Regions from separate parts of the Streptomyces cinereospinus genome, predicted to be linked through region 1. Evidence: predicted binding sites of a transcription regulator. Region 1 holds the regulator's gene; the other holds the start of a gene.

Region 1 (5,798 bases):
GGAGTCGCTCCTGCTCCACGTCCAGCTTGGTCGGGGTCTGGACCTCGACGTGCACGATGAGGTCGCCGCGCCCGCCGCCGCGCAGGTGCGTGACGCCCCGGCCGTGCAGCGGGATCGACTGGCCGGACTGGGTGCCCGGGCGGATGTCGACCTCCTCCAGGCCGTCCAGGGTCTCCAGCGGCACCTTGGTGCCGAGGGACGCGGCCGTCATCGGGATGGTGACCGTGCAGTGCAGGTCGTCACCGCGCCGCTGGAAGGTCGGGTGCGGCAGCTCGTGGATCTCGACGTACAGGTCGCCGGCCGGGCCGCCACCGGGCCCGACCTCGCCCTCACCGGCGAGCTGGATGCGGGTGCCGTTGTCGACACCGGCCGGGATCTTCACCGTCAGGGTGCGGCGGGACCGGACGCGGCCGTCGCCCGCGCACTCCGGGCACGGGGTCGGGACGACCGTGCCGAAGCCCTGGCACTGGGGGCAGGGGCGCGAGGTCATGACCTGGCCCAGGAAGGACCGCGTGACCTGCGAGACCTCACCGCGGCCGCGGCACATGTCACAGGTCTGCGCCGAGGTCCCCGGCGCCGCGCCCTCACCGCTGCAGGTGGAGCAGACGATGGCCGTGTCGACCTGGATGTCCTTCGTGGTGCCGAAGGCCGCCTCGTCCAGCTCGATCTCGATCCGGATCATCGCGTCCTGGCCCCGGCGGGTGCGCGAGCGCGGCCCGCGCTGCGACGCCGTGCCGAAGAACGCGTCCATGATGTCCGAGAAGTTCCCGAAGCCGCCCGCGCCGAAGCCGCCCGCGGCACCCGCGCCGGCCTGCGACAGGGGGTCGCCGCCGAGGTCGTAGACCTGCTTCTTCTGCGGGTCCGAGAGCACCTCGTAGGCGGCGTTGATCTCCTTGAACCGCTCCTGGGTCTTCGGGTCCGGGTTGACGTCCGGGTGCAGCTCGCGCGCGAGCCGCCGGAAGGCCTTCTTGATCTCTTCCTGCGACGCGTCGCGGCGCACGCCGAGAACGGCGTAGTAGTCCGTGGCCACTTACGACTCCGCCAGGATCTGTCCGACGTACCGTGCCACTGCGCGTACCGCTCCCATCGTTCCCGGGTAATCCATGCGGGTCGGTCCGACCACGCCGAGCTTGGCGACTGCCTCGCCGCCCGAACCGTAGCCGACCGACACCACCGACGTGGAGTTGAGTCCCTCGTGGGCGTTCTCGTGCCCGATGCGCACGGTCATGCCCGAATCCTTCGCCTCGCCCAGCAACTTGAGGAGCACCACCTGCTCCTCCAGCGCCTCCAGCACCGGCCGGATGGTGAGGGGGAAGTCATGTCCGAAACGGGTGAGATTGGCCGTACCGCCGATCACCAGCCGCTCCTCCGTCTCCTCGACGAGCGTCTCCAGCAGGGTGGAGAGCACCATCTGGACCGTACCGCGGTCCTCGGCCTCGAAGGCCTCCGGCAGATCCTGCACCAGTTGCGGCACGTCCGTGAAGCGGCGGCCCGCGACCCGGCTGTTCAGCCGCGCCCGCAGGTCCGCCAGCGACGACTCGCCGAACGGCGCCGGGCAGTCCACCATCCGCTGCTCCACCCGGCCGGTGTCGGTGATCAGCACCAGCATCACCCGCGCGGGGGCCAGCGACAGCAGCTCCACGTGCCGCACGGTGGACCGGGTCAGCGACGGGTACTGCACGACGGCGACCTGCCGGGTCAGCTGGGCGAGCAGCCGCACGGTGCGGGTCACCACGTCGTCCAGGTCGACGGCGCCGTCGAGGAAGTTCTGGATCGCGCGCCGCTCCGGCGCGGTCAGCGGCTTGACCTCGGCCAGCTTGTCGACGAAGAGCCGGTAGCCCTTGTCCGTCGGGATGCGCCCGGCACTGGTGTGCGGCTGGGCGATGTACCCCTCGTCCTCCAGGGCCGCCATGTCGTTGCGGACGGTGGCCGGGGAGACGCCGAGGCTGTGCCGCTCGGTGAGCGCCTTGGAGCCGACCGGCTCCTCGGTTCCGACGTAGTCCTGGACGATCGCGCGCAGGACCTGAAGCCTTCGTTCACTGAGCATCCGCGCACACCTCCAGCACGTCGTCCCCTTGCCGCTCCCCCTGGCACTCGACGCCCGCGAGTGCCAGCCTTACCGGCCCAGTGTACGGCCGTCGGGTACGCCCCCGGCAAGGCCGGTCCCGCCGGGTCGTGCGGGGCGGGGCGTACCGCTAGCGTCGCCGTATGAGCGTGACTTGGGAAGAGGTGGGCTGGGAGCGGCTCGCGACCGGCGTCGGGCGCTGCCGCCTCCCGGACTGGGACTGCACGGTGGGGCTGGTGGTCGGCCGGGGCGCGGCGCTGCTGATCGACGCCGGTTCGAGCCTCGCGGAGGGGGCTCGGCTGCGGACGCAGGCGGAGGAGCTCGCCGGCCGGCGTGTGACCCATCTCGCGCTCACCCACCCCCACTTCGACCACGTGCTGGGCGCGGCCGCGTTCGCCGGGGCGGAGGTGTTCGGCGCGGTCGGCGTCGACGCCGTGCTCGGCGGCCGGCGCGGCCGTGAGGAGCTGCGCGCGGACGCCGTCCGCCACGGCCTCGACGCGGCGGCGGCCCAGGAGGCGGCCGACACGCTGGTCCCGCCCCGCCACCACGTCTCCGGCGAGTGGACCCTCGACCTGGGGCCCGGCCGCCAGGTGCTGCTGGCGAACGTGGGGCCGGCGCACACGGCGTACGACCTGGCGGTCCTGGTGCCGGGCGGAGGTCCGGGCGACCGCGAGGTGGTCTTCTGCGGCGACCTGGTCGAGGAGTCGGGCGAGCCGCAGGCGGGGCCGGACGCGGTGCCGGCGCACTGGCCGGACGCGCTGGACCGGCTGGTGGGCTTCGGCGGCGAGGACGCGCTGTACGTGCCCGGCCACGGAGCGGTGGTGGACGCGGCGTTCGTACGGCGCCAGCGCGACGCCCTGGCCGCGCGGTTCGGCGTGTCGCACGGGTGACGCGTACAGCTGTCCATATCGTCGGGCGAATGCGCCAGTACTCTCCGGACCTGACCCCGCCGTGGAAGAAGCCCCAGCCCGTCCCGGAGGTCGCCGCGGAGCCCGGCCTGGTGGTCGAGGAGCCCGGCACCGGTTTCTGCGGCGCGGTCGTCCGCTGCGAGGCGGGCACGGTGACCCTGGAGGACCGCCTCGGCAAGCACCGGGTCTTCCCGCTGGAACCGCGGGGCTTCCTGCTGGAGGGCCGCGTGGTGACGCTGGTGAGGCCCGCCTCCGGACCGGCCCGCCCGGCCCGCACCGCCTCCGGGTCGGTCGCCGTGCCCGGCGCCCGCGCGCGGGTGGCCCGGGCCGGCCGCATCTATGTCGAGGGCCGGCACGACGCCGAGCTCGTCGAGCGGGTCTGGGGCGACGACCTGCGCGTGGAGGGCGTGGTCGTGGAGTACCTGGAGGGCGTGGACGACCTGCCGTCGATCGTGGAGTCCTTCGCGCCGGGCCCGGACGCCCGGCTGGGCGTCCTGGTCGACCACCTGGTGCCGGGCTCGAAGGAGTGGCGGATCGCACAGGCGGTGACGAGCGAGCACGCCCTGGTGGTGGGCCATCCGTACGTCGACGTCTGGCAGGCGGTGAAGCCGGCGTCGCTGGGGATCGAGGCGTGGCCCCGGGTGCCGCGCGGGCAGGACTGGAAGACGGGCGTGTGCCGGGCACTGGGCTGGCCGGAGAACACCGGCGCGGCGTGGCAGGGGATCCTGTCGCGGGTGCGCTCCTACAAGGACCTGGAGCCGGAGCTGCTGGGCCGCGTGGAGGAGCTGATCGACTTCGTCACGGCACCCGCGTAGGGCGTACCCGGACGGCCTCGCCGGTCCACCGACACGGGGCGTCTCCGGGCGGCCTCATCACGGCACCTCCTCGGGGCGCGTCTCCGGGCGGCCTCGCCGGTCCGGCCCCGGGCGGCGGCCTCGTCAGTCCACGAGGTCGCGCACCACGGCGTCGGCGAGCAGCCGCCCGCGCAGGGTCAGCGCCGCCCGGCCCGCCGCGTACTCCGGCTCCCGCAGGAGCCCGTCCGCCAGGGCCCGCCGGGCGGCCGCGCGGCCCCGCTCCCGGAGCAGTGACAGCGGCACGCCGTCCCGCAGCCGCAGCTCCAGCAGGACGCGCTCCACGCGGCGGTCCTCGTCGGTCAGCAGCTCGCGGCCGGCGCCCGGGGAGCGGCCGGCCGCCAGGGCGGCGGCGTAGGCGCCGGGGTGCTTCACGTTCCACCAGCGCACGCCCCCGACGTGGCTGTGCGCGCCCGGCCCCGCGCCCCACCAGTCGGCGCCCCGCCAGTACAGCTCGTTGTGCAGGCAGCGGGCGGCGTCCGAGGTGGCCCAGTTGGACACCTCGTACCACGCGTAACCGGCGTCGGACAGCCGCTCCTCGGCGATGAGGTACCGGTCGGCGTGCACGTCGTCGTCGGTCATCGGCACCTCGCCCCGGCGGATCCGCCGGGCCAGCTGCGTGCCCTCCTCGACGATCAGCGCGTACGCGCTGACGTGGTCCGGGCCCGCGCCCAGCGCCGCGTCCAGCGAGGCCCGCCAGTCGTCGTCGGACTCCCCCGGCGTGCCGTAGATCAGGTCCAGGTTCACGTGCTCGAACCCGGCGGCCCGTGCCTCCGCGACGCACGCCTCGGGGCGGCCGGGGGTGTGCGTGCGGTCCAGCACCCGCAGCACGTGCTGCCGGGCGCTCTGCATCCCGAAGGAGACCCGGTTGAAGCCGCCCTCCCGCAGGGCCGCGAGGTACGCCGGGCCGACCGACTCCGGGTTCGCCTCCGTGGTGACCTCGGCGTCCGCCGCCAGCCCGAACTCCTCGCGGACCGTCCCCAGCATCCGGACGAGGTCGTCCGCGGCCAGCAGCGTCGGCGTGCCGCCCCCGACGAAGACCGTCCGGACCTCGCGCGGATCGTCGCCGAGCACCTTGCGGGCCAGCCGGATCTCGTCGACGAGGGTGCCGGCGTAGTTGTCGCGCGAGGCGAGCACGCCGCCCGTGCCGCGCAGCTCGGTCGCCGTGTAGGTGTTGAAGTCGCAGTAGCCGCAGCGGGTCGCGCAGTAGGGCACGTGCAGGTAGAAGCCGAGGGGCCGGTCCGCGGCCCCGGCGAGCGCGGCCGGGGGCAGGGCGCCGTCGTGGGGGACGGGCTCGCCGTCGGGAAGTGCGGAAGGCATGTCCCCCATTGTCCCGTACGCGGCGCGTCACTCGGCCTGGAGCACCAGCAGCGCCAGATCGTCCTCCGGCGGCCGCCCGCCGAACTCGTGCACCAGCCGCCTGATCCGCTCGGCGATCAGCTCCGCGCTCATCCCGGCGCATCCCGCCAGCGCCGCCGCCAGCCCGTCCTCGTCGTCGAACTGGCGCGTGCCGCTGCGCCGCTCGGTGACCCCGTCCGTGACGCACAGCAGGGTGTCACCGGCCCGCAGCTCGAAGCTCTCGCTGGTGTAGGTCTCGTCCTCGACGACCCCGAGCAGGGTCTGCGGCCGCGCGACCGTGCGGACATCGCCGTCCGGGCCGAGCAGCAGCGGCAGCGGGTGCCCGGCGGAGGCGACGGTGCAGCGCACGCCGCCGTCGAAGGGGACGAGCTCGCCGTAGAGCAGCGACAGGAAGCGGGTCTGCGGGCCGTCGCCGGGGCCGGCGGGGCCGATCAGGGCGCGGGCGGCCGCGTCGGCGGCCTCCGTCGCGTCGTCGAGGAGGAGCTGGTTGAGCCGGTCGAGGACGTCGGCGACGCGGTAGCCCTCGCGGGCCAGCAGCCGCAGCCAGGGGCGGGCCAGCCCGATGACGACGGCCGCCTCGGGGCCCTTGCCCTGGACGTCGCCGACGGCGAAGCA
Region 2 (23,954 bases), on a different contig from region 1:
GTCGACGCCGCCGCGGCCGTCGCTTCCGCCACGGGGGTGGCCGGAAACTGGCGCAGGGTGACCGGCGTCGCCGGCGCCGCCATAGGAGTGCTCGCCGCCGGCGCGGCCGCCGGCGTCGCGATAGAGCGGATGACCGTCGGCCGGGGCATGCGCAGGAAGGCCCGGCTCGCCCTGGACTCGGCGGGGCCGTACGGCGCGCTGCGCGGCACACCCGGACGGGCGTACGCCGACGACGGCACGGAGCTGTACTACGAGGTCGACGAGGTCGACGAGGTCGAGGCCGAGGAGGGCGTGTCGCCGCGGCGGCGCCGGCTGTTCGGCCGCAAGGCGCCCGCGCCGGTCACCGTCGTCTTCAGCCACGGCTACTGCCTCAGCCAGGACTCCTGGCACTACCAGCGGGCGGCACTGCGCGGCGTCGTCCGCACGGTGCACTGGGACCAGCGCAGCCACGGCCGGTCCGGGCGCGGGGCGGCGCAGGTCCAGGAGGGCGCGCCGGTCACCATCGACCAGCTCGGCCGGGACCTGAAGGCCGTGATCGACGCGGCCGTGCCCGAGGGGCCGGTGGTGCTGGTCGGGCACTCCATGGGCGGGATGACGACGATGGCCCTGGCCGCGCAGTACCCGGAGCTGATCCGGGAGCGGGTGGTCGCCGTCGCGCTGGTCGGCACCTCGTCCGGCAAGCTCGGCGAGGTCCACTTCGGGCTGCCGGTCGCGGGCGTCAACGCGGTGCGGCGGGTGCTGCCGGGCGTGCTGCGGGCGCTGGGGCAGCAGGCGGAGCTGGTGGAGAAGGGGCGGCGGGCCACGGCGGACCTGTTCGCCGGGATCATCAAGCGGTACTCGTTCGCCTCCCGGGACGTGGACCCGGCCGTCGCCCGGTTCGCCGAGCGGATGATCGAGGGCACCCCGATCGACGTGGTCGCCGAGTTCTACCCGGCGTTCACCGACCACGACAAGACCGAGGCGCTCGCCTGTTTCGCGGATCTGCCGGTGCTGGTGCTGGCCGGGCTCAAGGACCTGGTCACGCCGAGCGAGCACAGCGAGGCCATCGCCGATCTGCTGCCGGACGCCGAACTGGTGCTGGTGCCGGACGCCGGGCACCTGGTGATGCTGGAGCACCCGGAAGTGGTCACCGACCGGCTCGCCGACCTGCTCACTCGCGTGGGCGCGGTGCCGGCAGGGGCTACCGTGGGTGGCTATGGAAGCACCAGCGGCACCGCACAACCCGGCTGAGACCGAGCTGACCGTCCACTCGCCCGACCAGATGCGCGACCTCGGCCGCCGGCTGGCCAAACTGCTGCGCGCCGGAGACCTCGTCATGCTCAGCGGGGAGCTCGGCGCGGGAAAGACCACGCTGACCCGGGGGCTCGGCGAGGGACTCGGCGTGCGCGGGGCGGTCACCTCGCCGACGTTCGTCATCGCCCGCGTGCACCCGTCCCTCGGGGACGGGCCGCCGCTCGTCCACGTCGACGCCTACCGCCTGGGCGGCGGGCTGGACGAGATGGAGGACCTCGACCTCGACGTCTCGCTGCCGGAGTCGGTGGTCGTGGTGGAGTGGGGCGAGGGCAAGGTCGAGGAGCTGACCGAGGACCGGCTGCACGTCACCATCCACCGGGCCGTGGGGGACACCACGGACGAGGTCCGGCACGTGACGCTGACCGGGGTCGGGGAGCGCTGGGCGGCGGTGGGCCTGGGGTCGCTGTCGGCCTGACGGCGCCGAAGCCCGGGCGGCGGACCGCCGGAGATTTTCGGCGGAGGTTCCGACAAGACGTCGGCAAGATGTTGCGCCCGGTGTCCGGGACGTGGTCACATGGTAGCCAGCCTGCAGTTAGGTGTACCTAAGTTACCCTCGCCCACCTCCGCCCCGGCCCTCAGGAGGCGTCCATGTCGACCACGGACCGCACGCCGCAGCCACGGCCCGTCGCGCCCGCCGGGGTGTCCATGCGCGATCTGCTGGCGTCCTGCGCCGCCGCGAACGCCGTCTCCACGCCCCCGCGCGCCCCCGAGCCCCCGGCGCCCGTCCGGCGCGTGGACCACCGCGAGGCGGCGTAGCGCGGACGTCCGGCCGGCGGCGGGTCAGCGGATGACGACCACCTTCTGGCCGATCGTGGCGAACTGCCACATCGCGTCCCCGTCCTCGCGGGTCTGCCGGATGCCCCCCGTCCGCACCGCCGGGTCGGGCGGGGCGGCCGAGCTGTCCGTCGCCGCGCTGAAGCCGATGACCACGCCGTCCACGCTGGTGAAGCGGACGACGTGCTCGACGGGGATGCCGTCGGAGCCCGTGGTGGCGCCCGAGCGGGACATCACCGCGTAGGTGCCCGGCGCCGGGTCGACCGCGCTGGGCATGACCCTGAAGGTGCGCTGGACCGTGTTCCGCGGGCCGACCAGCCACACCCGGTCGTCGTCGAGCGAGTACACGACCCGCTCGCCGGTGCCGGAACCGCCGGGCAGCGCGGTGGGGTTCCGGCTGTCGCGGGGGGCCTTGGACGCGGTCACGACGGGGGAGGCGCCGGGGGCGTCGGGCGACGCGCCCAGCTCCGCCGGGACGGTCGCCGCCGCCTGGTAGGCGAGGAAGGCGACCGCCGTGAGGGCGGCCGCCGTCAGCCCGGTCACGATTCCGGCGCTGGTGCTGGCCACGGCGCCCACCTCCGCGTCGTCAGTCCTGTCGGTCCTGGCAGATGATTACCTCAGGTGACGGTAGCAGTACGCAGCGGAGCGGCCGGCGTGGTCGCGCGCGCCGCCGGGCGCCGTGTCGGGGCCGCCGCGGGCCGGGCGGGCCACGGCGTCAGCCGCCGGTCACGAGGAGCCGTAGGCTGTTTGCGTGCTCTTGCTCGCTCTGGATACCGCAACCCCCGCCGTGACCGTCGCCCTGCACGACGGTACGGACGTCATCGCCTCGACGAGCCAGGTGGACGCCCGCCGGCACGGTGAACTGCTGCTCCCGGCCGTCGACCGCGTCCTGGCCGAGGCCGGGCTGAGACTCGGCGCCGTCACCGGGATCGTCGTGGGGATCGGCCCGGGGCCGTACACCGGGCTGCGCGTCGGGCTGATGACCGCCGACACCTTCGGGCTCGCCCTCGGTGTGCCCGTGCACGGCGTGTGCACGCTGGACGGCCTCGCCTGTGCGGCCGACATGGAGGGCCCCTTCGTCGTGGCGACCGACGCCCGGCGCAAGGAGGTCTACTGGGCGCGCTACGCCGACTCCCGCACCCGCCTCACCGACCCGGCCGTCGACCGTCCCGCCGACATCGCCGAGCAGGTCGCGGGCCTGCCCGCGGTCGGCGCGGGCGCGCTGCTGTACCCGGACGCCTTCCCGGTCGCGCACGAGCCGGAGCACGTGTCCGCCGCCGCCCTCGCCCGGCTGGCCGCCGAGCGGCTGGACCGGGGCGAGGAACTGCCGCCCGCCCGGCCGCTGTACCTGCGCCGCCCGGACGCCCAGGTGCCCAGGAACTACAAGGTGGTCACCCCGAGGTGACCGGGCCCGTGACGCCCGTGCTGCGGGAGATGCGCTGGTGGGACATCGATCCCGTACTGGGGCTGGAGCGGGAGCTGTTCCCCGACGACGCCTGGTCGCGGGGCATGTTCTGGTCCGAACTCGCCCACGCGCGCGGCCCCGGGGCCACCCGGCGGTACGTCGTCGCCCAGGACGGCGACCGGATCGCCGGGTACGCGGGGCTCGCCGCGGCCGGCGACATCGCCGACGTCCAGACGATCGCCGTCGCCCGCGCCTACTGGGGCACCGGTCTCGGCGGGCGGCTGCTGACCGAACTGCTGCGGGCGGCGACCGCGTTCGAGTGCGCCGAGGTGATGCTCGAATGCCGGGTCGACAACGTCCGCGCCCAGAAGCTCTACGAACGCTTCGGCTTCGAGGCCATCGGCGTCCGGCGCGGCTACTACCAGCCCGGCAACGTGGACGCCCTGGTGATGCGCCTGACCGACCCAGCAACCTCTGTACAAGGAACCGAGATCCGACATGGCTGACGAACCCCTGGTCCTGGGGATCGAGACCTCCTGCGACGAGACCGGTGTCGGCGTCGTGCACGGCACCACCCTGCTGGCGGACGCCGTCGCCTCCAGCGTCGACGAGCACGCCCGCTTCGGCGGCGTGGTGCCGGAGGTCGCCTCCCGGGCGCACCTGGAGGCGATGATCCCGACCATCGACCGGGCGCTGAAGGACGCCGGGGTGAGCGCGCGCGACCTCGACGGCATCGCGGTGACGGCCGGTCCGGGGCTGGCGGGCGCGCTGCTGGTCGGCGTGTCGGCGGCGAAGGCGTACGCGTACGCCCTCGGCAAGCCGCTGTACGGCGTCAACCACCTCGCCTCGCACATCTGCGTCGACCAGCTGGAGCACGGGCCGCTGCCCGAGCCGACGATGGCGCTGCTGGTGTCCGGCGGCCACTCCTCGCTGCTGCTCTCCTCCGACATCACCTCCGACGTGCGGCCCATGGGCGCCACCATCGACGACGCGGCCGGCGAGGCCTTCGACAAGATCGCCCGGGTGCTGAACCTCGGCTTCCCCGGCGGCCCGGTCATCGACCGCTACGCGCGCGAGGGCGACCCGGAGGCGATCGCGTTCCCGCGCGGTCTGACCGGCCCGCGCGACCCGGCGTACGACTTCTCCTTCTCGGGGCTGAAGACGGCCGTGGCCCGCTGGATCGAGGCCAGGCGGGCGGCCGGGGAGGAGGTGCCGGTGCGGGACGTGGCGGCGTCCTTCCAGGAGGCGGTCGTGGACGTGCTCACCCGGAAGGCCGTACGGGCCTGCAAGGACGAGGGCGTCGACCACCTGATGATCGGCGGCGGTGTCGCCGCCAACTCCCGGCTGCGGGCGCTGGCCCAGGAGCGGTGCGAGGCGGCCGGCATCCGGCTGCGAGTGCCCCGGCCCAAGCTGTGCACCGACAACGGGGCGATGGTCGCGGCGCTGGGCGCGGAGCTGGTGGCGCGCGACCGGCCGGCGTCCGGCTGGGACCTGTCGGCGGACTCGTCGCTGCCGGTGACCGATCCGCACGTGCCGGGGCACGGCCACGACCATGTGCACGAGGTCAGCAAGGAGAACCTGTACCCATGACGGTCGCAGTGATGTGGGAGGCGCGGGCGGTGCCCGGGCGCGGGGCGGACCTGCTCGCCTGGGCCCGCGAGCAGCGGCTCGTGCCCGGCCCGCTGCGCCGCGAGACCTTCCGCGCACCGCAGGACCGGGTCCTCGTCATCACCTGGTGGGACGCGGCGGGCGACGCCGAGCTGCCCGAACTGCCGGAGCCGGACGGCGAACTGGTCACGCGGGCGGTCCACCGGTGGCGGTTCGAGTCGGTGGGTGAGGGATGACGGGGGTGCGCGCGGGTCGTCGGGGCCTCTCGGGGTGATGATCCCGCCGGTGTGGGTGGGTCGTCGGGGTTCGTCGGGGTGATGATCCCCCCGGGTGCGCGCGGGTCGTCGGGGTTCGTCGGGGTGATGATCCCCCCGGGTGCGCGCGGGTCGTCCGGGCTCCTCGGGGTCGTGATCCCGCCGGAGCCGTCGGCCGTGCCCGCGCGCGGGTCCACCGCGCCGAGGAGCCCCGCTCCACCCGCCGGGCGTGCAGCACGTCGGGCCGCTCGTCGGGCCCGCCGTCCCGCCGCGCCGTCCGGGCCCGCGGAACACCGGCTTCACCGGCGAGGTGACCATCTCCTGCGTGGGCGCCTCGCTCTCCTCCTGGCGGGCCGAGTGGACGTACGGCGCGGGCCGGCGGATCACCCAGGCCTGGAACGCGCAGTGCGCCCGGAGCGGAGCAACGGTCCGCTGCACCTCCGCGTCCCACAACGGGACCGTCCCGAACGACAGTTCGGTCACCTTCGGTTTCAACGGCTCCTGGAGCGGCGGCAATCCGTCACCCAGCGTGACACTGGGCTGAGAAGTCTGAGATTTTCCGAAGAAAGCGGTGCTCGCATCCCCGCCGGTAATAATTCGGACTTACGTTCCTGTCTGTGACGGGACACGTGACGGAGCGCCAGGGGAGCGAGGACGAGAGCCGAAGCGGCGGTGGAGGCGGCGGAGAGCGCGGGGTCCCCGAGGGCCTCGGGGGCCGGGGAGGGGCGGACCGGCGGTCCGGTGCGCTGCGGGTCGCCGGTCTCGCCCTCGCCGTCGTGCTGGCGCTCGGCGGTGCCGGGGCGGGCTGGGTCTACTGGCGGCTGAACGACAACATCACCGGCGTCGACATCGACGGCGCCCTCGGCGACGACCGCCCGGCGAGGCCGGCGCCCACCGCCTCCGGGTCCGCCGCGACACCGGCCGGGGCGGCGCTGAACATCCTGGTGCTGGGCTCGGACTCGCGCAGCGGCGCCGCCAACCAGTCCCTCGGCGGCGGCGACAGCGCCGGCGCCCGGTCCGACACGGCGATGGTGGTGCACCTGAACACCGGGCGCACCGAGGCCACCGTGGTCAGCATCCCGCGCGACACCCTGGTCACCCGTCCGTCCTGCCCGCTGGAGTCGGGGGGCGAGTCGGCCGAGGCGTCCGGCGTCATGTTCAACACCGCGTACTCGGTGGGCGGTCCGGTGTGCGCGGTGAAGACCGTCGAGTCGCTGACCGACGTCCGGGTCGATCACTACGTCGAGCTCGACTTCGCCGGTTTCGCCGGGCTGGTGGACGCGCTCGGCGGGGTCACCGTCACCACCGGGGCGGACATCGACGACGAGGACAGCCATCTGACCCTGCCGGCCGGCACCCACCACCTCGGCGGCGAACAGGCCCTGGCGCTGGCCCGCACCCGGCACGGCATCGGCGACGGCAGCGACCTGGGCCGCATAGGCCTGCAGCACCAGCTGGTGCGGGCGCTGCTGGACCGGATCGCGTCGACCAGCCTGCTGTCGGACCCGGCCCGCCTCTACGAGGTCGCGGACGCGGTGACCGGCAGCCTGACGACCGACACCGGCCTGGACTCGCTGGCGGAGCTGGTGGGCCTCGGGCAGAGCCTGCGGGGCCTGCCGGCGGACGCGGTGCGGACGCTGACCATGCCGGTGGTCCCGGCGCCGTGGGACCGCAACCGGGTGGTGGCCGACGAGCCGGAGGCGGCGGAGCTGTGGGCGTCGCTGCGGTGACGGGGGCCGCCGGGACGGGCGCGTGCGGTTCTACGGCTGCGCCGGATGCCCCACGAGCATCGTCGGCGCGCCCGCGACCCGGGTCAGGAACACCGTCGCGGCGTTCGGCCCCTGCGGCTTCACCTTCCTGCGCAGTTCCTCCGGCTCCACCGCCGAGCCCCGCTTCTTCACGGTCAGGATCCCCACCTCCCGCTCCCGCAGCAGGGCCTTCAGCTTCTTGACGTTGAAGGGCAGCCGGTCGGTGATCTCGTAGGCGGTGGCGTACGGCGTCGGGCGCAGGTCGTCGGCCGTGACGTAGGCGATGGTCCCGTCGAGCAGTCCGCCGCCGAGCTCGGCGGCCACCTCGGCGACCAGGTGGGCGCGGATGACGGCGCCGTCCGGCTCGTACAGGAAGCGCCCGACGGGACGCACCGCCGGGTCGGGCAGGCCGCGCGAGCGCAGGGAGCGGGGGCCGGGCAGGAGGGTGGCGCGCACCAGGCCGGGCTCGGTGCCGAACCACAGCACCGCCTCCTTCACGTCCCCGCCGTCCGAGACCCACTCCGCCTCGGCGGCGCCGGGCACGGCCTCGTGCGGGATGCCGGGCGCCACCTTGAGGGCCGCGTGCGCGGCGGCCGAGGCCGCCTGGACGGCCCAGGAGAGCGGCGGCGAGTACGCCTCCGGGTCGAAGATCCGGCCCCGGCCGCCCCGCCGCGCGGGGTCCACGAAGACCGCGTCGTACCCCGCCACGTCCACCTCCGTGACGTCCGCCTCGCGCACCTCGATCAGCCCGGCCAGGCCGAGCGCCTCGGCGTTGGCCCGCGCGGCGGCCGCGGTCAGCGGGTCGCGGTCCACGGCCAGGACGCGGATCCCGGCGCGGGCCAGGGCGATCGCGTCCCCGCCGATCCCGCAGCACAGGTCGGCCACGCGGGCCACGCCCAGCTCGCGCAGGCGCCCCGCGCGGTACGCCGCCACGCTCGCCCGGGTCGACTGCTCGACCCCGTGGGGCGTGAAGAACATGCGTCCGGCGTCCGCCGCCCCGAACTTGGCCACCGCCCGCTGCCGCAGCCGTGCCTGGCCGAGCGCCGCCGACACCAGGTCGGCCGGGTGGTCGCGGCGCAGCCGGGTGGCGACGGCGAGTTCCTGGGCGGGGTCCGTGCCGCGCACCTCGTCGAGGAGGGCCCGGCCTTCGGGGGTGAGGAGGGGGGCGAGGTCGTTCACCGGGTCATTGTCGGCCAGTCGGTGGATGGTGTGCCCGCGGCGGCGGTGTCGGCGGGGGTTCGGCGGCGGCGCCTGGGAGGATCCGGCCCCATGCGAGTAGTAGTACAAAATGACAAAAAGAGGGCAAAGGGGCGGCGGGGGCGGACGGCGGCCCGGGCCGCCGTCGCCGTCCTGACCGCCGCCGCCATCGCCTCCGGCTGCGGGCGGGACGACGAGGCGCCCCCGCCCCTCAAGGCGCCCCCGGCCCGCGCGCTGGACGGCTACGCGACCAAGCTGCGCGCCGAGCACGCCGCCAGGGCCGCCGCCGCCGAACGCTGGGGCCTGAAGAGGACGCCGCTCGGCCCGCCGCCCCCGCCCGCGACGAAGCCGGTGATCACCACCCGCGACGGATTCGAGGTGGACGGACACGAGGAGCAGGGCCTGCCGCCCGTCTTCACCACCGTTCCGACCGAGGAGAAGGTCGTCTTCCTCACCATCGACGACGGCGCCGAGAAGGACCCGGCATTCCTGCGGATGATGACCGACCTGCGCATCCCCTACACCGCGTTCCTCAGCGACTACCTGGTCAAGGAGGACTACGGCTACTTCCGGCAGATGCAGGCCCGGGGAGCGGGGCTGAACAACCACACCCTCAGCCACCCCTACCTGCCCGGCCTCTCCTACTCCGAGCAGGAGCGGGAGATCTGCGGCATGCAGGACGTCATCGAGAAGCGCTACGGCACCCGCCCGCTGCTGTTCCGCCCGCCCTTCGGCAACTACGACGCCGACACCCTGCGCGCCGCCAAGGCCTGCGGCGTCAGATACGTCCCGCTGTGGAACGAGGAGGTCTTCGTCGACCACTGGGAGTACCGCGAGTGGGACCGCGACATCCACCCCGGCGACATCGTCCTCAGCCACTTCCGGGGCACGGACGAGTGGGCGGGCCGGATGCCCGACATGATCCGCGTCTTCCTCGACGAGGTCACGGCCAAGGGGTACGCGGTCGGCCGCCTGGAGGACTACCTGTGACCCGGCGCGGCCGGACGGCGGGGGCGGCGGTGCTCCTGCTCCTGGTCCTGCTCGCCGGCTGCGCCCTGCCCGGCACCCGGCCCGAGCGGTCCGCCGCCGAGGCGGGCGCGGCACCCGGCTCGGCCGCCTCGCAGCCCGCGCCGCACCGCCGCTGGGGCCTCTCCACGCCGCTCTCCCCGCCTCCCGCGCCTCCCGCGCGCCCCCGCCCGCCCGCCCGCCCGGCGGGCGGTCTCCCGCCGGTCCTGGACCGCGTGCCGACCCCCCACGAGGTCGTCTTCCTCACCTACGACGACGGTGCCGAGAAGGACCCGCGCTTCGTCGACATGGTCCGCGAACTGCGGCTCCCGGTCAGCATGTTCCTCACCGACAGCGTCGTCGGACCGGGGTACGGCCACTTCGCGCGCCTGCGCTCGGTCGGCGCGAGCGTCCAGAACCACACCCTGGACCACGCCGCCCTGCGCGGCCTGCCGTACGCCGGCCAGCGCGCCGAGATCTGCGGCCAGCAGCAGAAGATCCACGCCCGCTTCGGCGTCCGCCCGCACCTGTTCCGCCCGCCCTACGGCGCCTACGACACCACGACCCGCAGGGCGGCCGCGGACTGCGGCATCGCGGCGATCGTGCTCTGGCGCGCCACGATGAACGCCGCCGACCTCACCTTCGCGGAGGGCCCCGCCCGCCTCCGTCCGGGCGACATCGTCTCGGTCCCCTCGACGGAGACCCCGAGCCCGATGCTCCGCGAACGCACCACCCGGCTGCTGAAGCGCGTACAGGAGGCGGGCCTGACGGTGGGGCGCCTGGAGGACTACCTCTGAGCGGGCGGCACACCCCCGGCCCCGTTCGGCGCGTGCCCGGCCCGAAGGCGCCGAAAAGCGGCCCCGGACGCCGACGCGCCGCCCGGCAATTGGCACTCCGCTTGACCGAGTGCTAACCGCGGTCATAGTCTCGGCTCTGGCACTCCCCACTGGAGAGTGCCAAACACGCGACGGGCAGGTCCGGCACCCGCGACGACGGATCGACCTGGTCGCCACCTCAGACAGTTAACCCCGTGAGATCTCCGAAGGGGGAGGTCGGATCGTGACGACCGCCAGCTCCAAGGTTGCCATCAAGCCGCTCGAGGACCGTATCGTGGTCCAGCCGCTGGACGCCGAGCAGACCACGGCCTCGGGCCTGGTCATTCCGGACACCGCCAAGGAGAAGCCCCAGGAGGGCGTCGTCCTGGCCGTGGGCCCGGGCCGCTTCGAGGAGGGCAACCGCCTTCCGCTCGACGTCAGCGTCGGCGACGTCGTTCTCTACAGCAAGTACGGCGGCACCGAGGTGAAGTACAACAACGAGGAGTACCTCGTCCTCTCGGCTCGCGACGTCCTCGCGATCATCGAGAAGTAATTCACCCCGAGCACACCGCTCTTGAGCTGCGCCCCTGGCCCCCGCGACCGCCAACGAAGCCGGGCGCTGGGGGCGCAGTTTCTTTACCGCAGACTTTTCCGAGAGGGCTCCCGCTGCCATGGCGAAGATCCTGAAGTTCGACGAGGACGCCCGTCGCGCCCTCGAGCGCGGCGTCAACAAGCTTGCCGACACGGTCAAGGTGACGATCGGCCCCAAGGGCCGCAACGTCGTCATCGACAAGAAGTTCGGCGCCCCCACCATCACCAACGACGGTGTCACCATCGCCCGCGAGGTCGAGGTCGAGGACCCGTACGAGAACCTCGGCGCCCAGCTGGTCAAGGAGGTGGCGACCAAGACCAACGACATCGCGGGTGACGGTACGACCACCGCGACCGTGCTGGCCCAGGCGCTGGTCCGCGAGGGCCTGAAGAACGTCGCCGCCGGCGCCTCCCCGGCCGCCCTCAAGAAGGGCATCGACGCCGCCGTCGCCGCCGTCTCCGAGGACCTGCTGGCCTCGGCCCGGCCGATCGACGAGAAGTCCGACATCGCCGCCGTCGCCGCGCTGTCCGCCCAGGACCAGCAGGTCGGCGAGCTCATCGCCGAGGCGATGGACAAGGTCGGCAAGGACGGTGTCATCACCGTCGAGGAGTCCAACACCTTCGGCCTGGAGCTGGACTTCACCGAGGGCATGGCCTTCGACAAGGGCTACCTGTCGCCGTACTTCGTGACGGACCAGGAGCGCATGGAGGCCGTCCTCGACGACCCGTACATCCTCATCCACCAGGGCAAGATCTCCGCCATCGCGGACCTCCTGCCGCTGCTGGAGAAGATCATCCAGTCGAACGCCTCCAAGCCGCTGCTGATCATCGCCGAGGACGTCGAGGGCGAGGCCCTCTCCACCCTCGTGGTGAACAAGATCCGCGGCACCTTCAACGCCACCGCCGTCAAGGCCCCGGGCTTCGGCGACCGCCGCAAGGCGATGCTCCAGGACATGGCGGTCCTCACCGGCGCCACGGTCATCTCCGAGGAGGTCGGCCTCAAGCTCGACCAGGTCGGTCTGGACGTCCTCGGCTCCGCCCGCCGCGTCACCGTCACCAAGGACGACACCACGATCGTCGACGGCGCCGGCTCGAAGGCCGACGTCAACGGCCGCGTCGCGCAGATCAAGGCCGAGATCGAGGCCACGGACTCCGACTGGGACCGCGAGAAGCTCCAGGAGCGCCTCGCCAAGCTGGCCGGCGGCGTGTGCGTGATCAAGGTCGGCGCCGCCACCGAGGTGGAGCTGAAGGAGAAGAAGCACCGTCTGGAGGACGCCATCTCCGCGACCCGCGCCGCGGTCGAGGAGGGCATCGTCTCCGGTGGCGGCTCCGCGCTCGTCCACGCCGTGAAGGTCCTTCAGGACAACCTCGGCAAGGAGGGCGACGAGGCCACCGGTGTCTCCGTCGTCCGCAAGGCCGCCGTCGAGCCGCTGCGCTGGATCGCCGAGAACGCCGGCCTGGAGGGCTACGTCATCGTCTCCAAGGTCGCCGAGCTGGAGAAGGGCAGCGGTTACAACGCCGCCACCGGCGAGTACGGCGACCTGATCAAGTCCGGCGTCATCGACCCGGTCAAGGTCACCCGCTCCGCCCTGGAGAACGCCGCCTCCATCGCCTCCCTGCTGCTGACGACCGAGACCCTGGTCGTCGAGAAGAAGGAAGAGGAGCCGGAGGCCGCGGGCCACGGCCACGGCCACGCGCACTGACACCCGGTCGCGCCGGCACCCGGCCGGCTGATGTCCGGCAGCGCTGAGGCAGGCCCGGCACCACGAGGTGCCGGGCCTCCCCCTTTCCCCTCGCGGGACCAGTGCCGCACTAGCGCTCCAGTTCCTCGAAGACGCCCAGCTGCTCCATCAGCCCCAGCCGGTCGTACTCCCACCAGCCCTCGGCGAGCCTGCCGTCACCGGTGCACCGGAAGACGGTCGTCCCCGTCATGAAGACCTCCCTGCCCGTGGCCGGGACGCCCAGGAAGTCGCCCCGGTGCGTGCCCTTCCAGAACCACCGCGCGCACACCCGGTCGCCGTCGGCGATCAGGTCCTCGACGGTGAACGCGAAGGTGAAGCCCTCCCGCCAGAGCCGCATCTCGCGCCGGATCTGGTCCATCCCGACCACGTCGTCCACGTTGGCCGGGTCGTGGTGGTGGTAGTGCTCCCCCATCACCTCGTCCAGCGGCGGCAGTTCCCCCGGCGCCTGCACCAGCTCGAAGAACCGCCGCACCGTGGCGCTGAACATCTGCTGGTCCCGCACCACGTCCAGATCCGTGAAGGTCGGCATCTCGTCGCACAGCGCGACCATGTCCTGGAAGATCCGGTCGGTCTCCGGCAGCGTGGAGTTGCGCATCGCCTCTTCGTACGACGGGAACTCCACGATCTCGATGAAGTGCGACGCGTCCAGCCGGTCCTTGCCGATCACGCTGTGCGTCGCGGTCCGTTTGCCCTTGGTCTTCTCGACCCAAGCGTCCATCAGCCGGTCCAGCTCCTCGAACCGGCTCGTCTTGCAGTCGATGACCTGCACGAAGGTCATGGCGCCGCCTCCCGTCCCCCCTGGGTCCCGGTGCACGGCTCCATTGTCCCACCGGGACCGCCCGCCGCTCGGGCCGCGGACCACGGGGCGCGACGCCGGGCCCGTGACGGCTGCCGAGAGGTCCGGGGGTGCCTCGGCGGGGCCCCTAGCGTGCCTGGTACTCCGGCCCGTACTTGCGGCCCGCCCGGGAGCTGATCCCGCCGAGCAGTCCGCGCGGCGCCATCTTCACCACGCCCATGAGGGCCTTGTACCGGGGATCCGGGACGGAGAGCGCCTTGCCGCGGGCCAGGTCCGTGAGGGCCGCCGAGACCAGCTTGTCCGCGTCGAGCCACATCCAGCCCGGGATGTTGCCCGTGCCCATGCCGGCCCGCTGGTGGAACTCGGTGCGGACGAAACCGGGGCACAGGGCCATCAGCCGCACGCCGGTGCCCGCCAGGTCGCGGGCGGCCCCCTGGGTGAACTGGACCACCCAGGCCTTGGACGCGCCATAGGTGCCGCGCGGCAGGAAGGCCGCGACCGAGGCGACGTTCACCACGCCACCGCGCCCGCGCTCCAGCATCGCCTGCGTCGCCGCCGACGTCAGCCGCAGGACCGCCTCGCAGTGCACCTTGAGCATCCGCAGTTCGTCGGCCATCGGCACTTCCAGATAGCGGCCGTTGTTGCCGAACCCGGCGTTGTTGATCAGGAGGTCGACGGGGTTCTTGCGGTCGGCGAGCCGGGTGGCGACCGTCTCGATGCCACCGTCCGTCGCCAGGTCCGCCGTCAGCACCTCCGCCTCGATGCCGTGCCGGTCGTGCAGTTCGGTCGCCTGCTCGCGGAGGCGCTTGGTGTCGCGGGCCACCAGGACGAGGTTGTGCCCGTCAGCCGCCAGCCGCCGCGCGAACGCGGCGCCGATTCCCGCGGTCGATCCCGTAATCAGAGCCGTTGTCATGGACCAAGGGTAGTGACCCGGGACGGGGACGACCGGCGGCCGTGCGTGAAGTTTTCGCGGGTTATGCCCTTGTGACCCCAGGTCAGGCGCCGTGCGGCGCGGTGTGGTCGCGGGCCGCCGCCCGCCACTCCGCATGCAGCGCCTCACCCGCCTCCAGCAGCCGCGGCAGCAGCGCGCGCCGCGTCGTCCGCGCCAGGAAGGCCAGGGCGACGGTCACCTCGTGGTCCGGCCGGTACGCGATCTCCACCGGGTCGCCCGCACGGATCTCCCCGGGCTCCAGCACGCGCAGGTACGCTCCCGGAGCGGCCCGCTCCGTGAAGCGCCGCACCCAGCCCCGTTCCCCCAGGTGCTCCTGGAAGGTCCGGCAGGGGACGCGCGGCGAGGTGATCTCCAGCAGCACCTCCCGCCCGATCCGCCAGCGCTCGCCGATCAGCGCCCCGGAGACGTCGACGCCCGCCGTCGTGAGGTTCTCGCCGAAGCAGCCGTCGGTCAGCTCACGCCCCAGCTCGCGCTCCCACGCGTCGAGGTCCTCGCGTGCCATCGCGTACACGGCCTGGTCGTCGCCGCCGTGGAAGCGGGTGTTGCACACCGCGTCCCCGGCCAGCCCGCTCGCCCCGACGCCCCGGGGGCCGGGCGCCGCCACCCGCACGGGACCGTCGGCCGGGCGCTTGCCGATGCCGGTCAGGCCCTGGGGGTGGTCGGTGTAGGGAACGGCCGTCGCGCGGCCCAGGTTCACAGACAGAAGCCTCATGGCCGCACCGTAGGCGAGCAGAACCAAAGTGTCGACGCATTATTCGGCGTCCTACCCAAGCATTGCTTATGCTTGGTGGGTGATCGAGGCCCGTCATCTGCGCGTCCTGCGCGCCGTCGCCGCCACCGGCTCCTTCTCCGCGGCGGGACGCGAACTGGGGTGCACGCAACCCGCCGTCAGTCAGCAGATGAAGGCGCTGGAGGCCTCCGTGGGCACCCCCCTGCTCGTGCGCACGGGCCGCGAGATGCGTCTGACCCAGGCGGGCGAGGCGCTGGTGCGGCACGCCTCGGGCATCCTCGCCGGGCTCACCGCCGCCGAGGAGGAGGTCGCCGCGATCGCCGGGCTGCGGGCCGGGCGGGTCCGGCTGGTGTCCTTCCCCAGCGGCAGCTCCACCCTGGTGCCGGCCGCCCTCGCCGCCCTGCGCGCCGAGCACCCCGGCACCCGGGTCTCCCTGGAGGAGGCCGAGCCGCCCCAGTCCGTCGACCGGCTGCGGGCCGGCGACTGCGACGTCGCGCTCGCCTTCCGCTACGGCGGCGCGGCCGGCGCCGAGGAGTGGAACGACCTGGTCGTCCGGCCGCTGCTCACCGACCGGCTGGTGGCGCTGGTGCCCGAACGGCACCGGCTGGCCCGCTCGGGGTCCGTCGCCATCGGCGAACTCGCCGGGGAACCGTGGATCGCGGGCTGCCCGCGCTGCCGGGGCCAGTTGATCGAGGTGTGCGCGGGGGCCGGCTTCACGCCCCGCATCGACTTCGCCACCGACGACTATCCGGCGGTGATCGGCCTGGTGGGCGCGGGACTGGGGGTGGCGATGCTGCCGCAGCTGGCGGTCGAGTCGGTACGGCCCCGGGGGGCGCGGGCGGTGACGCTGGAACCGGCGGTGCGGCGGGAGATCGTCGCGCTGACGCTGCCGGACCTGGCGCAGGTTCCCGCGGTGCGGGCGACGCTGGAGCAGCTGGCGCGGGCGGCGGCCCGCTAGACGTCCGGCGGTCCGGGGGCGGTCACGGGCGGGGTCGGGGCGGTCGGTCGCGGTCGGTCACGGTCGGTCGCGGGCGGTCACGGGCGGGGCACGCGGTCAAGGGCAAGGGCACGCGTGCGCGTGCCCGGCGAAGAAACGTTCCTTCAGGTGTTCGAGGCGGCGGCGTTCCCGCCGGCTGCCGACGCCGGCACCAGCCGGTGGCGCGCCCGCCCCATGAGTTCCTCGCGCTCGTCCTCGGTCAGCCCGCCCCACACGCCGTACGGCTCGCGCACCGCCAGCGCGTGCGCCGCGCACTGGGCGCGGACCGGGCACCTCATGCAGACCTCCTTGGCCGAGTTCTCGCGAGCGCTCCGAGCCGCCCCGCGCTCGCCCTCCGGGTGGAAGAAGAGCGAGCTGTCCACCCCGCGGCAGGCGGCCAGGAGCTGCCAGTCCCACAGGTCCGCGTTCGGTCCGGGAAGGCGGGAGAAATCTGCCATTGCGTGACCCCTTGCAGCCGTTCTGAGCGGATACGGTGCCCACGACCGTACATCTACGATCTAAGGAGATGAAAATATGACTCATTGCGAATCTAGCCTCAGACACCAGTGAATGGGAAGAAATGGGTCTAAATGGGTCACAGGTTGTGATGAAAGGTTGAGGGTCTCTCGCGCGTGTGTGCAGCGTGTCCGCACCCTCACGTAGAGTGCCGAAGACGGCACACAGCCCCGTAACTCTTTCGAGTGACCGTCGTTGAGAGTGCGGAGGCGGTTGAGAACACAAGCGCTCGGGCAGGCGTCCGAGACGGTCGACCGCACAGGTGACGATTTCGTACCAGCCAGCCTGGAGGCTCAAGGTGACGCGCATCAGCTGCGGAGGGCGGCCATGACTTCCGTCCTCGTCTGCGACGACTCCCCGCTTGCCCGAGAGGCGCTCCGCCGCGCGGTCGCGACCGTGCCCGGCGTCGAGCGTGTGACGACGGCGGCCAACGGCGAGGAAGTCCTCCGCCGCTGGGGTGCCGACCGCTCGGACCTCATCCTGATGGACGTGCGCATGCCCGGACTGGGCGGCGTCGAGACGGTGCGGCGGCTGCTGTCCGCCGACCCCGGTGCGCGGATCATCATGCTCACCGTCGCCGAGGACCTCGACGGCGTGGCCCTCGCGGTCGCCGCCGGCGCCCGCGGGTACCTGCACAAGGACGCCTCCCGCGCGGAGCTGCGGGCCACGGTCACGCAGGCGCTCGCCGACCCGACCTGGCGGCTCGCCCCGCGCCGGCTGCGCTCCGCCGAGATGGGCGCCGCGCCGACGCTCACCGCGCGGGAGATCCAGGTGCTCGAAGGCATGAGCCACGGCCGGTCCAACGCCGAGATCGGCCGCGAGCTGTTCCTCTCCGAGGACACCGTCAAGACCCACGCCCGCCGCCTGTTCAAGAAGCTCGGCGCCTCGGACCGGGCGCACGCGGTGGCGCTCGGGTTCCGCTGGGGCCTGGTGCGCTGACGCCGCCGTGCGGCGCCGCCCGGGCCCCGGTGAGCGGGGACGGCGACGAGTCCCCGCTCGGGTGGGGGAGGAGGCGACACGATGGGGGTACCTCCCCGCCCGGTCCGGGACGGACCGGCCCCCTTTGCCGGCCGTGCCGGGCGCTCGGGTGAGCCGGGGCGTCCGTGCGGGCGCGGCCTCCGGGGCAGTGCTGTCATCCCTGGTCACGGCGGCCGTACCGAAGGCCCCGGCCGGGGCGCGCACCGTTCCGGGGACGGGGCGCGCCGCACCGGAAAAGGGTCCGGTGGCGCGGTCCGGCGCATGGCCGATGCTCGTTTCGGCGCGGATGCCGCATCCTTGAGGTGTGGAGTTCCTCGGGGACGAGTCGGTCGAGCGGAAGGGGAGGGCGCAGGGGATGACTTCCGGCGCACCTGCTCATAACGCTTCGGTGCACAACAACGGAGGCAGTGCCGCGGAGCATCAGCCCGCAGGGCACCATGGACCGATGCGTGACGACGAGGCGACCCCTGCCCACGGGGCGATCGGCGCGCTCGTCCACCGCGCGGTCGACGGGGACGAGCAGGCCACGCACGACCTGCTCGCCCATGTCCACCCGCTGGCGCTGCGCTACTGCCGCACCCGGCTGTCCCGCCTGCCGGGGGACGCGCGCCACTTCGTGGAGGACCTGGCCCAGGAGGTCTGCGTCGCCGTCCTGCTCGCGCTGCCGCGCTACCGGGACACCGGGCGCCCCTTCGAGGCCTTCGTCTTCGCCATCGCCGCGCACAAGGTCGCCGATCTCCAGCGGGCGGCCATGCGGCACCCCGGCTCGACGGCGGTCCCGTCCGACGAGATGCCCGAGCGGCCGGACGACTCGCTCGGCCCCGAGGAGCGGGCACTGCTCAGCAGCGACGCCGAGTGGGCCAAGAAACTGCTGGCCAACCTCCCCGAGAACCAGCGCGAGCTGCTGCTGCTGCGCATCGCGGTGGGCCTCACGGCGGAGGAGACCGGCCAGATGTTGGGAATGTCACCAGGAGCGGTACGGGTGGCCCAGCACCGCGCACTGAGCAGGCTGCGGGCGCTGGCCGAACAGTAGGCGGAGCCCGCCGGATGAACCGGCGGACGCCGTTCTCCGTACGAACGCACGAAGCCACGGGCCGTCCGCCACCGTGGAGAGCGTGGAATTCGACAGTCCGGCTTCCCGTTAGCATGGACATCCGCACCGAGCAAGGCCATCTGGGGAAGGTGTCATGACTGCCAACGTCGACGGAGTGCCCGGAAAATTCGCGACCCTCGGGCTGACCTACGACGACGTGCTGCTGCTGCCGGGCCCGTCGGACATGGCACCCGACGAGATCGACACCGCCTCGTACGTCTCCAGGAACGTGCGGGTCAACATCCCGCTGCTGTCCGCCGCCATGGACAAGGTCACCGAGTCGCGCATGGCGATCGCGATGGCCCGGCAGGGCGGTGTCGGCGTCCTGCACCGGAACCTGTCCATCGAGGACCAGGCCAACCAGGTCGACCTGGTGAAGCGGTCCGAGTCCGGCATGGTCACCGACCCCATCACGATCCACCCGGACGCCACGCTCGCCGAGGCCGACGCGCTGTGCGCCCGGTTCCGGATCAGCGGCGTCCCGGTCACCGACGGCAACAAGAAGCTGCTCGGCATCGTCACCAACCGCGACATGGCCTTCGAGACCGACCGCGCCCGCCGGGTGCGCGAGGTCATGACGCCGATGCCGCTGGTCACCGGCAAGGTCGGCATCTCCGGCGTGGACGCCATGGACCTGCTGCGCAAGCACAAGATCGAGAAACTGCCGCTGGTCGACGACGAGGGCGTGCTCAAGGGCCTGATCACCGTCAAGGACTTCGTCAAGGCGGAGAAGTACCCGAACGCCGCCAAGGACGCCGAGGGCCGCCTGCTCGTCGGCGCCGCCGTCGGTGTCGCCGGTGACGCCTTCGAGCGCGCCCAGGCGCTGATCGAGGCCGGTGTCGACTTCATCGTGGTGGACACCGCGCACGGTCACTCCCGGCTGGTCGGCGAGATGGTCGCCAAGATCAAGTCGAACTCCTCCGGCGTCGACGTCATCGGCGGGAACGTCGCCACCCGCGACGGCGCCCAGGCCTTGATCGACTCCGGCGTGGACGGCATCAAGGTCGGTGTCGGCCCCGGCTCCATCTGCACCACCCGTGTGGTCGCCGGCGTCGGCGTGCCGCAGGTCACCGCGATCTACGAGGCCTCGCTCGCCGCCCGGGCGGCCGGCGTCCCGCTGATCGGCGACGGCGGTCTGCAGTACTCGGGCGACATCGCCAAGGCCCTGGTCGCGGGCGCCGACACGGTGATGCTGGGCTCCCTGCTGGCGGGCTGCGAGGAGTCGCCGGGCGAGCTGATGTTCATCAACGGCAAGCAGTTCAAGTCGTACCGCGGCATGGGGTCGCTCGGCGCCATGCAGACCCGCGGCGACCGCAAGTCGTTCTCCAAGGACCGCTACTTCCAGGAGGGCGTCGCCTCCGACGAGCAGCTGATCCCCGAGGGCATCGAGGGCCAGGTGCCCTACCGCGGCCCGCTCTCCTCGGTGGTCCACCAGCTGGTCGGCGGTCTGCGCCAGTCGATGTTCTACGTCGGCGGCACGAACGTCCCCGAGCTCCAGGCCAACGGCCGCTTCGTGCGGATCACGTCGGCGGGCCTGAAGGAGAGCCACCCGCACGACATCCAGATGACGGTCGAGGCACCGAACTACAGCCGCGGCAGGTGACGCACGCGCGCGCGTGAGCCGGACCGAGGGCGGTCCCGGAGCATCCGGGGCCGCCCTCGTCGTGCCGGTCGGGGATACTGGAAGGCGCTGCAACGCATCAGGGAAAGGCCACACACGTGACTGAGATCGAGATCGGGCGCGGCAAGCGCGGCCGCCGGGCGTACGCCTTCGACGACATCGCCGTCGTCCCCAGCCGCCGTACGCGGGACCCGAAGGAGGTCTCGATCGCCTGGCAGATCGACGCCTACCGCTTCGAGCTGCCGTTCCTGGCCGCCCCCATGGACTCGGTCGTCTCGCCGGCCACCGCTATCCGCATCGGCGAGCTGGGCGGCCTGGGCGTGCTGAACCTCGAGGGTCTGTGGACGCGGTACGAGGACCCGCAGCCGCTGCTGGACGAGATCGTCGGCCTGGACGCCGAGACCGCGACCCGCCGCCTCCAGGAGATCTACGCCGCGCCGGTCAAGGAGGAGCTGATCGGGCAGCGCATCAAGGAGGTGCGCGACTCGGGCGTGGTCACCGCGGCCGCGCTCTCCCCGCAGCGCACGGCGCAGTTCTCCAAGGCCGTGGTGGACGCGGGCGTGGACATCTTCGTCATCCGCGGTACGACGGTGTCGGCGGAGCACGTCTCGTCCTCGCACGAGCCGCTCAACCTCAAGCAGTTCATCTACGAGCTCGACGTCCCGGTGATCGTCGGCGGCTGCGCCACGTACACCGCCGCCCTGCACCTGATGCGCACCGGTGCGGCGGGCGTGCTGGTCGGCTTCGGCGGCGGCGCCGCGCACACCACGCGCAACGTGCTGGGCATCCAGGTGCCCATGGCCACGGCGGTCGCGGACGTGGCGGCGGCCCGCCGGGACTACATGGACGAGTCCGGCGGCCGCTACGTGCACGTCATCGCGGACGGCGGTGTCGGCTGGTCCGGCGACCTGCCCAAGGCGGTCGCCTGCGGCGCCGACGCGGTGATGATGGGCTCCCCGCTGGCCCGCGCGACCGACGGTCCCGGCCGGGGCAACCACTGGGGCATGGAGGCCGTCAACGAGGAGCTGCCGCGCGGCAAGAAGGTCGACCTCGGCACGGTCGGCACCCTGGAGGAGATCCTCACCGGCCCGTCGCACACCCCGGACGGCTCGATGAACCTCTTCGGCGCCCTGCGCCGCGCCATGGCCACCACGGGCTACAGCGAGCTGAAGGAGTTCCAGCGGGTCGAGGTGACGGTGGCGGACTCGCAGCACCGCCGGTAGCCGTACGACGCGTGAGGGCCCGTCCACGGCGGTGGACGGGCCCTTCTGCGTGCCCGCCGGCCACGCGGCGGCCCAGGGCCAGGCGGCGGCCTTGCGGGCGCCGGAGAACGCGGCGATCGCGCCGACGGCGAGGAACAGGAACGTCATCGCTTCGGCGGTCTCCCGCCAGGCGTCCATCAGCAGGTCCAGGTGCTCGGTGAACATCGTGATCGTGGAGACGCCGAGCAGGTCGGCGCTGAGGATCCCGGCGCCGACGGGCCGGCCGAGGCAGACGGCGCCCAGCGAGAACAGGGCGCTCACCCCGGGCAGCACCGGGCCGGCCCCGCCGGCCCCGCCGGCCCCGCCGGCCCCGCCAGCCCCGCCGGCCGCGAGCCGACGAGGCAGCCGACGCCGGTCGCGGCGTAGCCGATCTCGTACTCGGTGATGCCGGCGACGGCGCCGTGGACACCGGCGGTGACCAGGGCACGACGACGGCGGTGACCACGCCGAGCGCCACGTTCCCGCGGGCGGGCGCGGGCGGCGCCGGCGGGACGGGGACCGGCTGCCGGGCGAACGGGTGGCCGTCGGTCGGCAGAATTGACTGGTTCATGACAAAAACCCGCGGGGCGGGTGACCGAGCGGTGTCCGCGCACAGGTGTGCGACGGGGGCGCCGAAGAGTAACAGGCCCACCGCCGCGCGCCACCGGCCGATTTCCTCCCGTGTCGGGCGGGTCAGAGCCGGTGCGCGGCTCCGGTCGGGGTGGCGCCCCGGGTGTCGAGCAGGAGCTGGGCCTTCACCGACAGCCCTTGCAGGTCGTAGGTGCGGTGGTTCTGCAGCAGGATCGTCAGGTCGGCCGCGGCCGCCGCCTCGTAGAGCGAGTCGGCGCGGGGCACCGGCCGGTCGAGGATGCTCCAGGACGGGATGTGCGGGTCGTGGTAGCTGATGGCGGCGCCGAGTTCCATCAGGCGGATCGCGACCTCCTGGGCCGGGGTGGCCTGCTGGTCGGCGAGGTCGGGCTTGTAGGTCACGCCGAGCAGGAGCACCCGGGCGCCGCGGGCCGACTTGCCGTGCTCGTTGAGCAGGGTGGCGGCGCGCTGGACGACGTACCGGGGCATCCGGTTGTTGACCTGCTGGGCCAGTTCCACCATGCGCAGGCCGCGGCCCGCGCGGCCGGTCAGGTCCTGCGGTACGGCGTGGCCGCCGACGCCGGGGCCGGGGCGGAAGGCCTGGAAGCCGAACGGCTTGGTCTCCGCGCAGCGGATGACGTCCCACAGGTCGATGCCCAGGTCGTGGCAGAGGACGGCCATCTCGTTGACCAGGGCGATGTTGACGTGCCGGTAGTTGGTCTCCAGCAGCTGCACGGCCTCGGCCTCGCGGGGGCCGCGCGCGCGGACGACCTTGTCGGTGAGACGGCCGTAGAAGGCGGCGGCCGACTCGGTGCAGGCGGGGGTGAGGCCGCCGATCACCTTGGGGGTGCTGCCCGGGGTGAAGTCGCGGTTGCCGGGGTCGACGCGGCTGGGCGAGTAGGCGAGGTGGAAGTCGCGGCCCGCGCGCAGCCGTGAGCCCTCCTCCAGCAGGGGGCGGAGGAACTCCTCGGTGGTGCCCGGGTGCACGGGCGTCTCCAGGATGACCGTGGTGTGCGGGCGCAGCCGGGCGGCCAGGGTGCGGGCGGCCGCCTCCACCTGGCTCAGGTCCGGTCCGCCGTCCGCGCCTCGGGGGGCCGGGGCGCAGATGACCGCGGTGCGCACTCGGCCGAGCTCGCTCGGGCCCACGGCGTGCCGGAAGCCCCCCGAGAGCATCCGGCGCAGTTCGGCGGGGCTGAGCGAGCCGGGTTCGGGGCCGGTCTTGTAGCCGACGGTGGGGATGCCGGCGGCGACCGCGGCCTGGGCCAGCGGCAGGCCGAGCGGGCCGAGTCCGATGACGGCGAGATCTGCGGGCATGGCGTGGGCCGTCCTTCCCAGTAACCGAAACGGGACAGGTGCGCAAGCCCTGTGGACACAATGAGCCAGCGCAATGTCAGACTAGGAGTAAATATGACCGTTTTGCGGTATTGCGCTTGCTCGTGTCCGCGTGAATTGTCCACAGGCTGGGGGTGTGTGGTGGCTGAAGCCGGACGACGCGGTCAGACTTTGAGCGTGGGGGAGGCGGACCGGGTCCCGCTCGACGGGTGCGGCCCGGGCGAGGCGATCAGCGGGAGGCAGCGGTGAGGACAGCGGCACTGGGACCGGAGCAGCGCGCCGAGTCGCTCGCGGCGATGGCCGAGCGGGAGCTGGACGTACTGGTGGTGGGCGGTGGCGTGGTCGGCGCGGGCACCGCGCTGGACGCCGTGACGCGCGGCCTGTCGACGGGCCTGGTCGAGGCGCGTGACTGGGCGTCGGGCACGTCGAGCCGGTCCAGCAAGCTGATCCACGGCGGCCTGCGCTATCTGGAGATGCTCGACTTCTCCCTCGTCCGCGAGGCGCTGAAGGAGCGCGGCCTGCTGCTGGAGCGGCTGGCCCCGCACCTGGTGAAGCCGGTGCCCTTCCTCTACCCGTTGCGGCACAAGGGGTGGGAGCGGCTGTACGCCGGTTCGGGCGTCGCGCTGTACGACGCCATGTCGATGGCCCGGGGGCACGGCCGCGGCCTGCCGGCGCACCGTCACCTGAGCCGCCGTCACG

Evidence for each region. The regulator HrcA, encoded in region 1, represses chaperone genes, less so after heat shock. The targets are predictions, from matches to a motif close to TTNGCACTCNGNNNNNCNGAGTGCNAA.
Region 2: a site for HrcA is predicted at 10,171-10,197, ahead of groES (co-chaperone GroES). Genes of this name have one in related genera too.

Annotation. Positions count from the first base shown of each region.
Region 1 is NZ_JBHMCY010000029.1:41,455-47,252, forward strand. Features, by position in the region: gene dnaJ (molecular chaperone DnaJ) at 1-1,030, opposite strand, end outside; gene hrcA (heat-inducible transcriptional repressor HrcA) at 1,031-2,047, opposite strand; gene ACFF45_RS16935 (MBL fold metallo-hydrolase) at 2,209-2,955, shown strand; gene ACFF45_RS16940 (DUF3097 domain-containing protein) at 2,985-3,788, shown strand; gene hemW (radical SAM family heme chaperone HemW) at 3,912-5,144, opposite strand; partial or broken gene ACFF45_RS16950 (PP2C family protein-serine/threonine phosphatase) at 5,172-5,798, opposite strand, start outside.
Region 2 is NZ_JBHMCY010000003.1:90,273-114,226, reverse strand. Features, by position in the region: gene ACFF45_RS02345 (alpha/beta fold hydrolase) at 1-1,230, shown strand, start outside; gene tsaE (tRNA (adenosine(37)-N6)-threonylcarbamoyltransferase complex ATPase subunit type 1 TsaE) at 1,196-1,708, shown strand; gene ACFF45_RS02335 (hypothetical protein) at 1,882-2,049, shown strand; gene ACFF45_RS02330 (hypothetical protein) at 2,074-2,634, opposite strand; gene tsaB (tRNA (adenosine(37)-N6)-threonylcarbamoyltransferase complex dimerization subunit type 1 TsaB) at 2,819-3,472, shown strand; gene rimI (ribosomal protein S18-alanine N-acetyltransferase) at 3,469-3,978, shown strand; gene tsaD (tRNA (adenosine(37)-N6)-threonylcarbamoyltransferase complex transferase subunit TsaD) at 3,971-5,062, shown strand; gene ACFF45_RS02310 (hypothetical protein) at 5,059-5,316, shown strand; partial or broken gene ACFF45_RS02305 (cellulose binding domain-containing protein) at 5,624-5,878, shown strand; gene ACFF45_RS02300 (LCP family protein) at 5,952-7,064, shown strand; gene ACFF45_RS02295 (THUMP-like domain-containing protein) at 7,095-8,261, opposite strand; gene ACFF45_RS02290 (polysaccharide deacetylase family protein) at 8,352-9,269, shown strand; gene ACFF45_RS02285 (polysaccharide deacetylase family protein) at 9,266-10,081, shown strand; gene groES (co-chaperone GroES) at 10,344-10,652, shown strand; gene groL (chaperonin GroEL) at 10,771-12,393, shown strand; gene ACFF45_RS02270 (ester cyclase) at 12,503-13,210, opposite strand; gene ACFF45_RS02265 (SDR family NAD(P)-dependent oxidoreductase) at 13,356-14,141, opposite strand; gene ACFF45_RS02260 (MOSC domain-containing protein) at 14,224-14,892, opposite strand; gene ACFF45_RS02255 (LysR family transcriptional regulator) at 14,972-15,868, shown strand; gene ACFF45_RS02250 (WhiB family transcriptional regulator) at 16,012-16,344, opposite strand; gene ACFF45_RS02245 (response regulator transcription factor) at 16,730-17,341, shown strand; gene ACFF45_RS02240 (sigma-70 family RNA polymerase sigma factor) at 17,826-18,413, shown strand; gene guaB (IMP dehydrogenase) at 18,568-20,076, shown strand; gene ACFF45_RS02230 (GuaB3 family IMP dehydrogenase-related protein) at 20,193-21,317, shown strand; gene ACFF45_RS02225 (nucleotide sugar dehydrogenase) at 22,029-23,237, opposite strand; gene ACFF45_RS02220 (glycerol-3-phosphate dehydrogenase/oxidase) at 23,501-23,954, shown strand, end outside.